One region of the Solidesulfovibrio sp. C21 genome, then DNA from elsewhere that is predicted to be linked to it. Evidence: predicted binding sites of a transcription regulator. Region 1 holds the regulator's gene; the other holds the start of a gene.
The links. Region 1 encodes HrcA, which represses chaperone genes, less so after heat shock. Its sites were predicted from a motif close to TGTTAGCACTCNNNNNNNNNGAGTGCTAACA; they were not measured.
Positions count from the first base shown of each region.

Region 2: groES (co-chaperone GroES) is a predicted target of HrcA. The motif match lies at 5,270-5,300, and genes of this name have one in related genera.

Region 1 is NZ_JBLODY010000018.1:8,490-16,675, reverse strand. It holds gene ACMZ6R_RS07775 (ABC transporter ATP-binding protein) at 1-9, shown strand, start outside; gene ACMZ6R_RS07770 (alpha/beta hydrolase) at 81-932, shown strand; gene ACMZ6R_RS07765 (4Fe-4S binding protein) at 1,090-1,410, opposite strand; gene ACMZ6R_RS07760 (FadR/GntR family transcriptional regulator) at 1,758-2,456, shown strand; gene hrcA (heat-inducible transcriptional repressor HrcA) at 2,629-3,666, shown strand; gene ACMZ6R_RS07750 (nucleotide exchange factor GrpE) at 3,748-4,284, shown strand; gene dnaK (molecular chaperone DnaK) at 4,412-6,328, shown strand; gene ACMZ6R_RS07740 (penicillin-binding protein activator) at 6,459-7,982, shown strand; gene gatC (Asp-tRNA(Asn)/Glu-tRNA(Gln) amidotransferase subunit GatC) at 8,001-8,186, shown strand, end outside.
Region 2 is NZ_JBLODY010000077.1:6,655-14,840, forward strand. It holds gene ACMZ6R_RS17145 (nickel-dependent hydrogenase large subunit) at 1-1,141, opposite strand, end outside; gene ACMZ6R_RS17150 (NADH-quinone oxidoreductase subunit C) at 1,154-1,519, opposite strand; gene ACMZ6R_RS17155 (NADH-quinone oxidoreductase subunit B family protein) at 1,579-2,022, opposite strand; gene ACMZ6R_RS17160 (respiratory chain complex I subunit 1 family protein) at 2,053-2,904, opposite strand; gene ACMZ6R_RS17165 (NADH-quinone oxidoreductase subunit L) at 2,901-4,820, opposite strand; gene groES (co-chaperone GroES) at 5,341-5,631, shown strand; gene groL (chaperonin GroEL) at 5,686-7,326, shown strand; gene ACMZ6R_RS17180 (YidH family protein) at 7,470-7,916, shown strand; gene ACMZ6R_RS17185 (histidine kinase) at 7,942-8,186, shown strand, end outside.

The sequences.
Region 1 (8,186 bases):
GTGGCGTAAACGTCATTTGACGCGCAGTCTCCACCCGCGTAGGGGGAGACGATGACGCCTCGTTGCGATAGGGACCGGACATGAACAGCCTGACCGACGCCGCTTTTACGACCACCCCCATCACCGCCGCCAACCTGGAGGAAGTGATGGCCGTGGTGTCCGACGCCGCCTACCGCGACGACGGGAGCCTCATCAAGGCGCTTACAACCGACGGGCTGACCCAGCTCGACCTGACCGGCAGCGGCACGGGGACCTACGTGGCCGCCAATGCCGCCTTCGACGCCTGGACCACGGTCATAAACGACGAACCGGCGGCGATCATCGCCTTTCGCGGCACCGACGACATCAACTACTCCCTTGACGGCCTCAGTGCGTACGTAAGCAGCACCGACGCCTCCTATTGGCTCGATACCGAGGGCTACTACCACCTGCTCGATCAGGGGGTGGAGGCCTTCGACGCCGCGGTCTCGACCCTGGGCATAAGCCAGGTCTACGTCACCGGACACAGCCTCGGCGGCGCGGCCGCCCAGGCCTACATGGCCGAGCATCCCGACACCGCCGCGACCGACTACTCGGCCGTGGTGTTCGGCTCCCTGGGCCTTTCCGGCGGCGACGCGACCTGGGGCACGGACGCCCGGATCACGGCCTTCGCCGACGCCTCGGATTTCACCAATTCCCTCGGCACCCAGACGGCCGGGCTCACCATCACCGTGGCGACGGGCGAGACCAGCACGTCCTCGGGCCTCGACCTGTCGACGTTGCTGACCGATCCGGCCTCGTTTCTCACCACCCACTCCATCGCGCTTTTCGCCGACGACGCCGCCCGCTACGACGCGGCCAAGGCTGGCATCCCGGCAACCGACGTGACCACGTTCATCACGGCCACGGCCAAGGTGGGCGGCCTGACGCTGACCGTGTCCCCCACGGCCTGAGCAGGCCCTGGCACAAAAAAACGGCCCGGGGAAACCCGGCCTTTCGACCAAATTCCTCCGGGCTCTCTTCAAAGCCTTCCACATTACAGCAGATTACCGCACGATCCCCTTATAATAAACTTTAGGAAGGGGAGAGCGCGAGAGGGGAGAACCCTTTTTAAAGGGTTTCCCCTCTCGCACTTTTCTTCCCCTCCACATCCTTCGGCTTGCGGCCGAAGCCGATGGCGTCGACGGGGCACACGCCCAGGCAGTCGCCGCAGTTGGTACAGTTGGCTTCCTCGGGTCGGGTGGCCAGTTCGCATAGCCGGTTGCACCTGCCGCAGCCGGTGCAGGCGCTGGTCTTGAAGACCTTCCAGAGAGCCACGCCCTTGACCGCCTCCAGCGCGCCGCCCATGGGACAGGCGAACCGGCACCAAGCCCCGGCCAGAACGAGTCCCAGAGCCAAAAAGCCCAGGACGATAAAGAACGCACCAGCCACAGCAGGCCGGCGTGATCGAAAGTCAGGATGGCGGACTCGAAAAAGGCCCCCACCCGGATCGGCACGTCGGCCCGGGGCTGGCTCATGATATAATAGATGTAGAGGCAGGCGGCGAGGGCCAGATACTTGCCGTAACCAGCCAGACGCAGGGCCTTGCTGCCGTATTTGCGGCCAAAGGGGGCGAGCTTGCCGAAAAGCTGCACGGCCAGCCCGCCGCACGACCAGACCCGCAGCATCTCCCCGGTTCCGTCCGCCGCGCCGGGGCTCGATGCTTCGGGCGCACAGCCGCCGGCCTGTTGACAACGGTCACGAAAAGACCCTACGCAATCCGAGGAGATCATCAGACGATGTCTTCCCGTCTTACCCCCGTGCGCAGCCGCAAACTTGGCGATCTCGTCATCCAGCAGATCCAGGAGAAGATTTCCCTGGGCGTGTTCCCGCCGGGGGCGAAGATTCCCACCGAGCCCACGCTCATGGCCCAACTCGGCGTCGGCCGCTCCACCGTGCGCGAGGCCGTGCGCGTGCTGGTCAGCGCCGGGCTTTTGGAAGTGCGCCAGGGCGACGGCACCTATGTCCTGGAACGCCACTCGGGCCACGAACCCCTTGAATACCGCCTGCGCCGGGCCAAGACCGAAGAGATAAGCGAGGTGCGCCGCATCCTCGAGGTGGAGACGGTCCGGCTGGCCGCCGCCAATCGCAGCGCCGCCGATATCGAGACCATGCGCGAATGCCTGGATAAAAAGCAGACCGCCCTGATCGCCGGCGACGCCCACGGCTACGTGACCGCCGACATCGCCTTCCACACCGCCGTGGCCGCGGCCAGCGGCAATGGCCTTTTGGCCGACCTCTACCGCAGCTTCTGCATGGTCTTTCAGGACTTTCTCGACACGCTTATTGCCGACCGGGGCGTCAACCAGTACCAAAACCGCATCCACACGGGCCTTTTGACCGCCATCGTCGACAAGGACCCCGATGCGGCCGTGCGTTTCGCCCTGGAAGCCATGGACCGCACCAGCAACGACGCCCAGGAGCTTGCCACCCAGTAAGCCGCCCGGCCTTGGGATTCAGGCTACTGGCCAGGATTGCACCGTTTTGAAACACCCTGTTATTTTGGGAAGATACATCTTCATTCGCGCGTCTTCCCTTGACACGCCGTGATCGGATTGTTACTCGTTTAGCACTCTACTGATTCGAGTGCCAAACCGGGGATGCTCCATCATGACGCTTTTGGATCGCGAACGGGAAGTACTGACCACCATCATCGAGGTCTATATCGCCACGGCCTCGCCGGTCGGTTCCCGGGCCGTGTCCAAAATCAGCCCCCTCGGCCTGTCCCCGGCCTCCATCCGCAACATCATGGCCGACCTGACCGAGGCCGGCTACCTGGACCAGCCCCACACCTCGGCCGGCCGGGTGCCCACATCCAAGGCCTTCCGCTTCTACCTCGACACAGTCATGCGCCCCTCGCCGCTGGCCGCCCGGGAGCGCCACCGCATCGCCGACGACCTGGCCACGGCCGGGCTCGAGGTGGGCGACCTGTTGCGCCGGGCCTCGCGCGTGCTGGCCGGACTGTCGCTCCAGGTGGCCATGGTCATCGCGCCCAAGCAGGCCGACGCGCGCTTCAAGCGCATCGACTTTTCCCTTTTAAACCCCGGGCTGGTCATGGTCCTGCTCGTGCTCCAGGGCGGCCTCGTGCGCACCCGGGTCATCGAGACCGCCCCCGAGGTCACGGCCGACAACCTAGTCAGCTACGCCAATTATTTAAACGACCTGTTCGGGGACATGACCGTAAGCGAGGTCCGGGCCAGACTCGTGCGCGAACTCGAGGAAGCCAAGCGGACCGTCAACGCCCTGTGCCGGGAAGCGCTGACCCTGGCCAGCTCCGCCTTCGACGGGGAGCGCGAGGCGGCAAGCGAAGTCATCGTGGACGGCACGCCCAATATCCTGGGCCAGCCGGGATTCACCGACGCCGAACACCTGCGCGAACTCATGCGCGTGCTCGAAGAGCGCACGATCCTGCTTGAACTGCTGGACAAAACCGCAAACGAGCTTAGAACGGTAATAACCATTGGCGGCGAACTGGACCGGGTCGCCCTGGTCGACGTCGGCGTCATCACCGCGCCCTACGGCGCGGGCTCCCATCCGCTCGGGGCCATCGGCCTTATCGGCCCCCTGCGCATGAATTACGCCAAGCTGGTGCCTGTGGTGAATTTCACCGCCGACACCTTAAGCCGGCTGCTGGACCGGCGTTTTTAACCGAAAAAGCCTCCGCTTGCGGCGCGACCGGTTTGAGCCGGCCTTTTTTCGCGCCCAGGTGGCTCACGTCCTGGAGGAAGCATGTCCCCTGAGCAGAGAAATCCCGAAGAAGTCCCCACTCCGGAAGATGGGGCCGCAACCGCCGGCTCCCCGGAGGAAGAGATCGAAAAACTGCGCGCCGAACTGGCCGCCGAAACCGACCACCGCCTGCGCAGCCTGGCCGAAGCCGAGAATCTGAAAAAACGCCTTCTGAAAGAAAAGGAAGAGTTCCAGAAATACGCCACCGAATCCCTGGTGTCGGAACTCCTGCCCGTCCTCGACCACCTCGACCTGGCCCTGGCCCACGGCCGGGGCAACGAAGCCTGCAAGAACTTCGTGGTCGGCGTGGACATGACCAGAAAGGCCTTTATCGACATCCTGGCCCGCCACGGCGTGGCCGAATTCGGTGTCGAGGGCGAGGCGTTCAACCCCGAAACCCACGAGGCCCTGGGCATGGCCGCCCGCCCCGACCTGCCCGACGATACGGTGGCCCAGGTGGTCCAGAAAGGCTACAACCTGCGCGGCCGACTGCTGCGTCCGGCCAAGGTCATGGTCAACAAGGCCCAAGGCGCCGGCTAGGACGCCTTTTTTCGCCAAAGCCCCTTTACTCGAATGAAACGGGCCTTATATAGCAGCCTGTCACCAGGAAATTATGCGTCCACAGGGCGCAAGACCATACCGGAACCACCAAGGAGGAAAGGCTATCATGGGTAAGATAATCGGGATCGACCTCGGGACCACCAACTCCTGCGTCTACGTCATGGAGGGTAAGGACCCGAAGTGCGTCACCAACCCCGAGGGCGGCCGCACCACCCCGTCCATCGTGGCCTTTACCAAGGAACGGCTGGTGGGCGAGATCGCCAAACGCCAGGCCGTCACCAACCCCGAGCGCACCATTTTCGCCATCAAGCGCCTGATGGGCCGCAAGTTCAACGGCCCGGAAGTCACCCGCTGGCTGGAGCACTGCCCCTATAAGATCGTCGAGGGCACCGGCGGCGACGCCTATATCGAGGTCGAGGGCAAGAAGTACAGCCCGGCCGAGATCTCGGCCATCATCCTCGGCAAGCTCAAAAAAGACGCCGAAGCCTACCTGGGCGAAACCGTGTCCGAAGCCGTCATCACCGTGCCGGCCTACTTCAACGACGCCCAGAGGCAGGCCACCAAGGACGCGGGTCGCATCGCCGGCCTCGAGGTCAAGCGCATCATCAACGAGCCCACGGCCGCCTCCCTGGCCTACGGCTTCGACAAGAAGTCCAACGAGAAGATCGCCGTGTTCGACCTTGGCGGCGGCACCTTCGATATTTCCATCCTGGAAGTCGGCGACAACGTCGTCGAAGTGCGCGCCACCAACGGCGACACGTTCCTGGGCGGCGAGGACTTCGACCAGCGCGTCATCAACTTCCTGGTCGAGGAGTTCAAGAAGGAAAACGGCATCGATCTGGCCAAGGACCGTATGGCCCTGCAGCGCCTCAAGGAAGCCGGCGAAAAGGCCAAGAAGGAACTTTCCACGGCCATGGAGACCGAGGTCAACCTGCCGTTCGTCACGGCCGACGCCTCCGGTCCCAAGCACATGCTGGTCAAGCTCACCCGCAGCAAGCTAGAGTCCCTGGTCCATGATCTGGTCCAGCGCACCGTGGAGCCCTGCCGCAAGGCCCTGGCCGACGCCGGCCTCAAGGCCTCCGAGATCGACGAGGTCGTGCTCGTCGGCGGCATGACCCGTATGCCGCTGGTCCAGAAGAGCGTGCAGGAGTTCTTCGGCAAGGAGCCCAACCGTTCGGTCAACCCGGACGAGGTCGTGGCCATGGGCGCGGCCATCCAGGGCGGCATCCTGGCCGGTGACGTCAAGGACGTGCTGCTGCTCGACGTGACCCCGCTGTCGCTTGGCATCGAGACCTTGGGCGGCGTGTTCACCAAGCTGATCGACCGCAACACCACCATCCCGACCCGCAAGAGCCAGGTGTTCACCACGGCCGCCGACAACCAGCCGTCCGTGTCCATCCACGTGCTCCAGGGCGAGCGGCCGATGGCGAACGACAACATGACGCTCGGGCGCTTCGAGTTGGCCGGCCTGCCGCCGGCGGCCCGCGGCATCCCGCAGATCGAAGTCACCTTCGACATCGACGCCAACGGCATCGTCAACGTCTCGGCCAAGGACACCGGCACCGGCAAGGAGCAGTCCATCCGCATCACCGCTTCCTCGGGCCTGTCCGAATCCGACATCCAGAATCTCATCAAGGATGCCGAGTCCCATGCCGAGGACGACAAGAAGAAGCAGGAACTCATCGAGGTGCGCAACCAGGCCGACACGCTGGTCTACACCACCGAGAAATCCCTGGCCGAGCTCGGCGAGAAGGTCGACGCCACCACCCGCGGCGAGATCGAGGCCAAGCTCAACCACGTCAAGGAAACCTTGAAGGGTGAGGACGGCGACGCCATCAAGCGCGCCACCGAGGACCTGTCCCAGGCCTCGCACAAGCTGGCCGAGACCCTCTACCAGCAGAAGGCCCAGGCCGGCGGCGCCCAGCCCGGCGGTCCCGAGGCCGGCCCCGCTGGCGGAGCCCAGGCCGGCAAGACCGGTCCCGACGAGGACGTGGTCGACGCCGATTACACCGAAGTGAAATAGCCGCGCCGGGCGCGCACTTGCTTTCGCGTCCGATCACGCGTAGTTGAAAGCCTGACCCGTCCCCATGACGGGTCGGGCTTTTTTCATGCTCTGGCCACGGCGGCACGGCCGCCAAACCCCCGGTTCGCCCATGCACGCCAAGACCCCACTTATTCGCCTCTCCCCCCGCCTTGCCGCGGGGTTGGTATTGTGTCTCGTCCTGACCACCCTTTCGGGCTGCGGCGGTCTTTTCTCCGGATCCAAGACACCGCCGCCGACGCCGCAAGCGCCTGCGCCGACGCCGACGGTCGTGACGCCGGCCCCGCCGCCGACACCTGTGAGCCAAAACACCGTGGCCGTGCTGCTGCCGCTTGGCGGCCCGTTCCGCGAACTCGGCGGCAAGGTGCAAAAGGGCATCAAGGCGGCCCAGGACGAGCTGGCCGCGGCCGGCACGCCCCTGGACGTCATCGTCATCGACGCCACCCAGCCCGATTGGGTCAACACCCTGCGCAACCTGCCGCCGGAAGTCGGCGTGGTGGGCGGGCCGATGCACCCCTTGACGCTCAAGGAGCTGCAATCCACCGGACTGCTGCAAAGCCGCGTTTTTCTGGCTTTTCTGTCCAACCTGGGCGAGGCCCGCGAGGGCATCGACGCCTGGCGGTTTTTCCCCAGCGCGGCTGACGAGATCGACGCGCTGTTGCGCCTGTCGCTGACCAATTACGGCATCAACCAGTTCGGCATCCTGCGCCCCGGCGACCGCTACGGCCAGTCCATGGGCGAGGCCTTCGCCCTGGCCACGGCCCAGCTCGGCGGGCAGATCACGGCCACGGGCGTGTATTCGCCCCAGGACGCCACCGGCTGGGACGCGACCGTGCTGGAGATGCTCAAGACCGGCGGCGGCCGGCCCGGTTTCGGGGCCGTTTTCATCCCGGACGACTGGACCCGGGCGGACAAGGTGCTGGCCAATTTCTTCCGCAACAAGGTCGACGACCTGCTCATCCTCGGCCCGCAACTGTGGACCGAGGCGCTCTACCGCGCGGCCGCCAACAAGACGCCGATCAACATCAACAACTACCGTCTGGCCGTGTGCCCCGGGGCCTGGTGGCCCGAGAGCCAGGGCAAGGCCACCCAGGACCTCCTCGCGGCCATGCACGCCGTCGGCGAAGATCATCCCGACATGTGGGAGGCGCTCGGCTACGACTTCACCCGGTTCGCCGCCCGCCTGGGCCGCCTGCCCCAGGGCACGCCGCCCCAGGAAGTCAGTTCCCGCCTCGCCCAGGCCGCCAAGGGCATGGACTTCAGCATGGCCCCCCTGTCCTATGGACCGGACGGCCGGGCCCATGTGGCCATGTATCTCTTCCGTCCGTCGGTGGCCGGGCCGGTGCTGCTTGATCCCGAGGGATTCCGCCAGCGCCTCAATGCCATTCGGCAAAAGGCCCTGGAAAATCCGGCCCCCGAAACCGAGCAGTCCTATTCGCCCAATCCCGCGCCGGCCGCCCAGCCGGGCGCGCCCGTGCCGACCCAACCGGCCCAACCGGCACAGCCGCAGCCGGCCAGCCCGGCCACGGTCCAACCCGCGCAGCCGGCCAGCCCGGCCGCGCCCAAGCCGCAACAGCAACAGCCCGCCCCGCTGGAGCCGGTCCCGGCCCACCAGCGGGTCATGTCGGTCTCCTGACCCAAGGAAGTTCGAGGTATGAAGATCAGCCCGGAAGAAGCGGCCAAGGTGGCCAAACTGGCGCGGCTTCGTTTCGACGAGGAGGCCCTGGCCGGATTCGCCGGCCAGATGGAAGACATCCTGGCCTACATGGACACCCTTGGCGCGGTGGATACCGAAGGCGTGGAGCCGCTTTACAGCCCGGTGCTGCACGCTACGCCGCTG
Region 2 (8,186 bases), on a different contig from region 1:
GAAGCGGCGGGATGTTGGCGAACGTCGGAGTGCGGATGCGCACACGGTCCATGTATTTGGAACCATTGGCCTTGAGGTAGTACAGCAGTTCGCCGCGCGGCTGTTCCACGCGGGTGACGGCCTCGCCGTCGGGCTTGCCCTTGACCTTGACGGACACCAGTCCGCTGGGGAGGTCGAGGTTTGGCGGCGGCGCGGCCACGGTGCGACGGCGCTTGTCGCGTTTGTAGGCCTGCATCATGTCGCCGCGTTCGCCGGAGACGGGCTGCGGCGTATCGTCGTCCATAGCGCCTTCGATGTTGGTCGCGGTCTCGCCGGCGGGCATGCGGGCGATGGCCAGGCGCACGATGTCGATGGACTGGAGCGTCTCCCGGAAGCGCACGGCCGAGCGGGCGTAGGAGTCGCCGTCGTATTCGACGATGGGGTCGAAGCCGAGCTCGTCAAAGGCGGCGTAACCGGTCTGCCGGGCGTCCTGGGCCCAGCCCGAACCGCGCAGGGTCGGGCCGGCCGCGCCGAGTTGATAGGCCTGCTCCTTGGTCAGCACGCCCTTGCCCACGGTACGCTTTTTCACGGTGTAGTCGTTTAAGATGGTGCTCGTCAGCTGCTTGAGCTCCTTTTCGGAGATGGCCAGCTGCTGTTCGATCCACTGGCACTGCTCGGGGCTGAGGTCGCGGCGCGTGCCGCCGATGACATTGACCGAAACCACCACGCGGTTGCCGCAGGTGGCCTCCATGATGTCCATGATGCGCTCGCGAACGCGCCAGAACTGCATGAAAAGGCTCTCGAAGCCGAAGGCGTCGGCGAAAAGGCCAAGCCACAGCAGGTGGGAGTGCATCCGATGCAGCTCGCCCCAGATGGTGCGCAGGTATTTGGCGCGACGCGGCACCTCGATGCCCATGATCTTCTCGATTCCTTCACAATAGCACACGGCGTGCAGGCAGGAGCAGATGCCGCACACGCGCTCGACGATCTGGATCATCTGGTTGAAATCACGGATCTCGCACAGCTTTTCCAGGCCGCGGTGGACGTAGCCCAGGGTCGGCAGGGCCTCGACCACGGTCTCGTCCTCGATGGTGAGCTTCAAGTGCAGGGGTTCCGGCAAAACCGGATGCTGCGGTCCGAAAGGCAGTATGGTACGGGCCATAGGATTCCCTCTTTAGCTCTGTTTTTGAGCCACGCTGACCTTGCAAAAGGGCATGGCGCGCACTTCTTTTTCAAGGTACAGGGCTCCACCGAAATCGAGCGCGATGTCGCTGAAGCAGATGCCGAACTGGTCGCGGATCTCGTTTTCCACGAGCAAGGCGCAGAAGTAGACCGGCGAGACACTCGGAACCACGGTGCCTTTCGGGATGGACAGCCGGTAATGCTTCATTACCAGGTCCTTGTCGTAGTGATAGATGATGTCGAAGCTGTCGTCGCCGGTCTGCACGGCGGACATGGTGACGAACCGCCAGCCGTCGTCGAAGCATTCCTTGGCGACGCCCCGCACGGCGTCACAGGTAACGGGTATGGTTTCCAGCACGGTCGTATCCTCGGATACGGGGCGATCGCACGCCCCGGTTGCATCGTTCGAACAGCGCCTTACGCGGTCATGCCGAGCATGTTCTTGACCTTCTCCAACGCGGCCACGACGCCGTCGATGATGGCCTCGGGGCGGGCCGGGCAGCCCGGGACGTAGACGTCCACCGGGATGACCTTGTCCACGCCGCCGACCACGTTGTAGGCCTCGCGGAACACGCCGCCCGTACAGCCGCAGGCGCCGATGGCGATGACGGCCTTGGGTCCGGGCATCTGGTCGTAGATGTTTTGAAGCACGTGCTTGTTGCGTTGGTTGACGGTGCCGGTCACCAGCAGCACGTCGGCGTGCTTGGGGTTGCCGACGTTTATGATGCCGAAGCGTTCGATATCGTACAGGGGCGTCAGACAGGCCAGCGTTTCGATGTCGCAGCCGTTGCAGCTGCCGCAGTCGAAGTGGACCACCCACGGGGACTTGATGCGTCCTTTATTGATCATGTTGCCGAACATGGATGCGCTCTCTTTGCTGATGGGTCGTGTTTATTGGGCGTAAAGCCACAGCATGTTGATCACGGTCAGGACCACGCCCACGCCCACGGCGGACTTGAGCATCCAGCGCCAGGTCAGGCGGGCCGTGACGTTGTCCACGATGATCTCGGCCAGATAGGTCAGAGCCACCAGGATGATCATGCCGACGACGCTCGTCGACCAAAAAAGCGCGCACAGTCCGAGAATCAGGATCACTTCGTACCAGTGGGCGATTTCAATCATGGCCAGATAGGGGCCGGAGTACTCGGTGTACACGCCGCGCACCAGTTCCTGGTGGGCGTGATGGCAGGCCGAGATGTCGAAGGGCGATTTGCGCAGCTTGATGGTGAGCGCATAGCCCAGCACAATAAACATCAGCGGGATGTCATAGAGCAGGGGATGGTCGAGGGCGAACACGGCGCTGACCTTGAAGCTGCCGGTGACCATGGCGATGGCCGCGAAGACGAGGATCAGCAGCGGCTCGTAGGCCAGCATCTGGAGCAGCTCGCGCTGGCCGCCCACCTGGCTGTAGGGCGAGGGGGAGGCAAGCGCGCCCATGACCAGGAACACCGCGCCGACCGTCAGGACGAAGAAGATGAGCAGCAGATCGGAGCCCATAAAGAGCAGCATCACGGACAGGGCCGCGCCGGCCACGTAGACGTAGGCGCAGATGACCTGCCAGGTGTTGGTGACCATGGGCTCCTTGCCGAGCAGTTTGAACACGTCATAGAGCGGCTGGAGGATGGGAGGCCCGTACCGGGACTGCAGCCAGGCGGTGACGCGCCGGTCCACGCCGGAGATCAACGCGCCGGCGATGGGAGCCAGAACAAGGGCCGCAAGAGCGATGATGATTTTGATGATCACAGGGCGCCTCCGAAAAGCATGATCACGAGCACGGCCAGTGCGACCACGTTGATCCACTTGGACAGCACGGCCTCGCCGAAGAACTGGTCAAGGTAGTAGTTGCTGGCGGTGGCGGCCACGGGTAGGCCCAGGGGGCCGAGGAAGCCGGGCTTGCCGTCGATCTTGATCTGCTCGCCGCACATGTAGGGCGCCGCGACCTCGGCAGCGGTCACCTTGCGCGCCTGCTTGACGGCGAAGTAGAGGCCCAGGCCAAGAAGGATAAACAGCGGATAGATGATGAACACGCCCGTTGGCGAATCCAGGTTGCCCAGATGCACGACGTAGGCCACGTCATGGTAGTACATGGCCACCACCGGCACCACCAGGCCGGTGTAGATCAGCGGGGAGAGAAGGCTCGCCCCGAGGGCCATGGCGGCCAGGATGACAAGCGGCAGGCGCACGGAGGGAAGCTGGACCTCGGGCTTGGGCCGGCCGAAGGGCACGGACAGCATGGTGCCGGCCCAGCGGGCCCAGAAGAGCACGGTGAGCGCCGAGCCCAGAACCAGCATGATCATGATCAGGAACTGGCCCGTGGCGGACTCGATGGCCATCCACTTGGCCATGAGCATGCCGAAAGGCGGCAGCATCAGGGTCGCGATGGCCAGGATCATGATCAGCGTCGTGCGGGGCATGACGCCATAGAGCCCGCGCATATCCTCGATGTCGCGCGAACCGATCTTCTGCTCCACCGTGCCCACGCACAAAAAGAGCAGTGCCTTGGAGATGGCGTGGAAGATGATGAGCAGGATGGCGGCGGTGATGGCCGCCGGGGTGTTGATGCCGGCGCAGGCGATGATCAGCCCCAGGTTGGAGATCGTCGAATAGGCCAGGATCTTTTTGCCGTTGGATTGGCCGACGGCCAGGGCGGCCATGCCCAGGAAGACCACCGCGCCAAAGAGCGCGATGAAGTTGCTCAAGTAGGTTCCGACGTAGATCGGGGCCAGGCGCACGATGAGGTACACGCCGGCCTTGACCATGGTCGAGGAGTGCAGCAACGCCGAAACCGGGGTCGGGGCGACCATGGCGCCGGTCAGCCAGCTCTGGAACGGGGCCTGGGCGGCCTTGGTCATGCCGGCGAAGACCAGCAGGAACATGGGCACCAGGATGGCGCCGCCGGCCACGGCCAGTTCCGGCCCGCGGGCCAGGAGGTCCTGGAGCGACAGGGTGCCGGTGGTCTGCTGCAAGACGATGAGCGCGAAGAGGAAGGCCGCGCCGCCGAGCACGTTCATCCACAGGGCACGCTCGGCGTTCTTGCGGGCGATCTCGGTGTCGTCATGGCCGATGAGCATGAACGAACACAGGGTGGTGCACTCCCAGAAGAAGTACATCCACAGCAGGTTGTTGGCCAAAACCAGGCCGTTCATGGCGCCCAGGAACAGCACGATGAAGAAGAAAAACCGCGGCTGCCTGGACTTGGCCAGATGCAGGTGCTCCTCGTGCTCCTTCATATAGCCGATGCCGTAGATGGCGATCAGCGAGCCGATGATGGAGACGATGCACACCATGATCAGGCTCAGGTCGTCGGCGAAAAAGGCCGGCGTCTTCCCATGGCCGTGGACCATGAAGAAGTCGAGCCAGAAAAGCCCGACGATCTGGGCGGCGGTGAGCCAGATGATGATCTGGTTCTTGCGTTTGAGACCCACAAACAGCACCACGAAGAGTATGACGAAGTCGCCAAGAGTGACGAGGGAGTCATACAGTGGGGCCGGCGACAGGATGAATGCTCCGCCGCGCAGCATGGCCACGGAGGCGAGGATGAGCACCCCCCCCATAACCACCAGGATGACCTTGCGCACGTTTTGCTCACGCAAAACGAGCAACATGGCTGCGACCAAAAATGGCAGCAGCACCGTCGCAAACACCAACGTGTCGAGCATAGGCACCTCGGAAAAAAGTTTAGGGACCGCCATGGACTTAACGCTCAGCCCCCGCCGCGAGGCTTAAGCTATCCACAAGCATTTCGGCCGCCTGCTTTGGAAAAACTCTAGGCCCCATGAGGAAGAGCGTCAAGTTTAGGCGTCTTATAAGAAATTGCCACCCTGCGCAACAGCGTGATCTGTTTCACAAGGGTCCTTTTCCAGAAAAAAAGCCCAGGCTACACAGGCTTGGGCCTTCCCATCACAATTCCCTTGGCCCCTGCCTTGTCGGGCCTCGGGCGCGGCGGTTCACTGCATGTGCGCGTCCAGGAAGTCCAACCCCTTAAGGCGGCGACGGGGTTGCGCGCTGCAACGGACGGGGCGACCTCTTTTTTTGCCCCGCAACTCGTTTTTTTTCACTCCCGCCCCTTGCCTTTCGCCGTGATGTGGTTAGATACATTTCCGCCCGCCGCTAGCACTCGGACCAAGCGAGTGCCAGCGGCGGGTCCAACTTGCCAAACACTACTGGAGGTCATTAGGTATGAAGCTCAAACCCTTAGGCGATCGCGTGCTTGTCAAACGGCTGGAACAGGAGGAAGTCACGAAGGGTGGCATCATCATCCCCGACTCCGCCAAGGAAAAGCCCATGAAAGGCGAGGTCATCGCCGTCGGTCCGGGCAAGCTCGACGACAAGGGCTCCCACATGAAGATGCATGTCGAAAAGGGCAATCTGGTCCTTTTCAACAAGTACGCCGGCACCGAGATCAAGATCGACGACGACGAGCTCCTCGTGATGCGCGAGGACGACATCCTGGCCGTCATCGAGGCCTAAGGCCGATTGATCCCCATCTTCCGAATTTCCATTCTTAATTGAAGGAGAGCATACATGGCTGCCAAAGAGATTCTGTTCGATTCCAAAGCGCGCGAAAAGCTGAAACACGGTGTTGACAAGCTGGCCAACGCCGTAAAGGTCACCCTGGGACCCAAGGGCCGCAACGTGGTCATCGAGAAGTCCTTCGGCTCCCCGATCATCACCAAGGACGGCGTGACCGTGGCCAAGGAAGTCGAGCTTGAGGACAAGTTCGAGAACATGGGCGCCCAGATGGTCAAGGAAGTCGCTTCCAAGACCTCCGACATCGCCGGCGACGGCACCACCACCGCCACCATCCTGGCCCAGGCCATTTTCACCGAGGGCGTCAAGCTCGTGGCCGCCGGCCGCAATCCCATGGCCATCAAGCGCGGCATCGACAAGGCGGTCGCCTCCGTCGTCGCCGAGCTCGAGACCCTGGCCAAGCCCACCCGCGACCAGAAGGAAATCGCCCAGGTCGGCACGATTTCCGCCAACTCCGACGCCACCATCGGCAACATCATCGCCGAGGCCATGAACAAGGTCGGCAAGGAAGGCGTCATCACCGTCGAGGAAGCCAAGGGCATGGAAACCACCCTTGACGTCGTCGAAGGCATGCAGTTCGACCGCGGCTATCTCTCCCCCTACTTCGTCACCGATCCCGAGCGGATGGTTTGCGAGCTCGACGAGCCGCTGATCCTCATCAACGAGAAGAAGATCGCCGCCATGAAGGACCTGCTGCCCGTTCTCGAGCAGGTCGCCAAGATGTCCCGTCCCCTGCTGATCGTGGCCGAGGACATCGAGGGTGAGGCGCTGGCCACCCTGGTCGTCAACAAGCTGCGCGGCACCCTGCAGGTTTGCGCCGTCAAGGCCCCGGGCTTCGGCGACCGCCGCAAGGCCATGCTGGAAGACATCGCCATCCTGACCGGCGGCCAGCCCGTCTCCGAGGACCTCGGCGTCAAGCTGGAAAACATCACCCTGGTCGACCTCGGCAAGGCCAAGCGCGTGCTCGTCGACAAGGAAAACACCACCATCATCGACGGCTCCGGCGACGCCGACAAGATCAAGGCCCGGGTCAAGCAGATCCGCGCCCAGATCGATGAGACCACCTCCAGCTACGACAAGGAAAAGCTCCAGGAGCGCCTGGCCAAGATCGTCGGCGGCGTTGCTGTCATCAATGTCGGCGCGGCCACCGAGACCGAGATGAAAGAGAAGAAGGCCCGCGTCGAAGACGCCCTGAACGCCACCCGCGCGGCCGTCGAGGAAGGCATCGTGCCTGGCGGCGGCGTTGCGCTCGTGCGCTGCGTGAAAAACCTGCCCGACCTCAAGCCGGCCGACGACGACGAGCGTGCCGGCATCGATATCGTGCTGCGGGCCATCGAGGAGCCGCTGCGCCAGATCGCCGGAAATGCCGGCTTCGAGGGCTCCATCGTCGTGGCCAAGGTGCGTGACGGCAAGGAAGGCTTCGGCTTCAACGCCGCTACCGGCGAGTACGAGGACCTGATCAAGGCCGGCGTCATCGACCCCAAAAAGGTCACCCGCATCGCCCTGCAGAACTCCTCCTCCGTGGCCGGCCTGCTCCTGACCACCGAAGCGGCCATCTGCGAAAAGCCCGAGCCCAAGAAAGATATGCCCCCGATGCCCGGCGGCGGCATGGGCGGCATGGGCGGCATGTACTAGACCGACCGCTTCCACTTCGTTACCGCCAAGGGGGCCGGACATCCGTCCGGCTCCCTTTTTTTCGCCCCGGCAAGGCCGGTGCCCGCGTTGACCGGCCGCCCCGGCCGCGCTATCTGATGGCAGCCTCAAACCAAGGAGACTCCATGCCGGAATCCGCGCCCAAGGCCGACACGGTCCACGACGCCCCGCCCTACGACCTCAACAATCCCCAGGTGCTTCTGGCCTGGCAGCGCAACCACCTGGCCAACGAACGCACCTTCCTGGCCTGGTGCCGCACGGGGTTGGCCCTTTTCGGCTTCAGCTTCGTCATCGAGCGCTTCGACTTCTTCATCCGGCAGATCCAAAACGTGCCCATGTTCGCCGGCATGGCCCAGAAACACTTCCACACCGAGGCCATAACCCTTTCCACCTTCGCCGTGGGCGTGCTGGTCATGGTCGTGGCCACCTGGCGTTTCTGGTACATCCGGCGTTGCATCAACAAGGGGGCCAAGACCTTTTCCGTCACCCCGGACATCATTTTCACCGTGGCCGTGGTCGGTATCATCATCGGCCTTTTTTCCGTATTCTGGCATCTGATCGTCCAAAAATGACGCGCCCCAAACCGGAGGCTGCCCTATGCGCCCTGCCATGGGTCTTTTCCCCGTCTGGATACTTGTCGTCCTGCTGGCCGCCCTGCCCGCCCGGGCGGCCGACACCAAGCCCCTGGCCAGGGCCGTGATCCTGGAGGCCGCCGGCCGGCTCGACAGCCAGCTTGCGGCCGTTGCCGGCAGTGCCAGGGCCCTTGGCGCTGCCTATGCCGCCGTGTGGCGCGACACCCCGGCCCCGCCGCCGGAACTGCGGGCCAAATTCCTGCAAAGCTA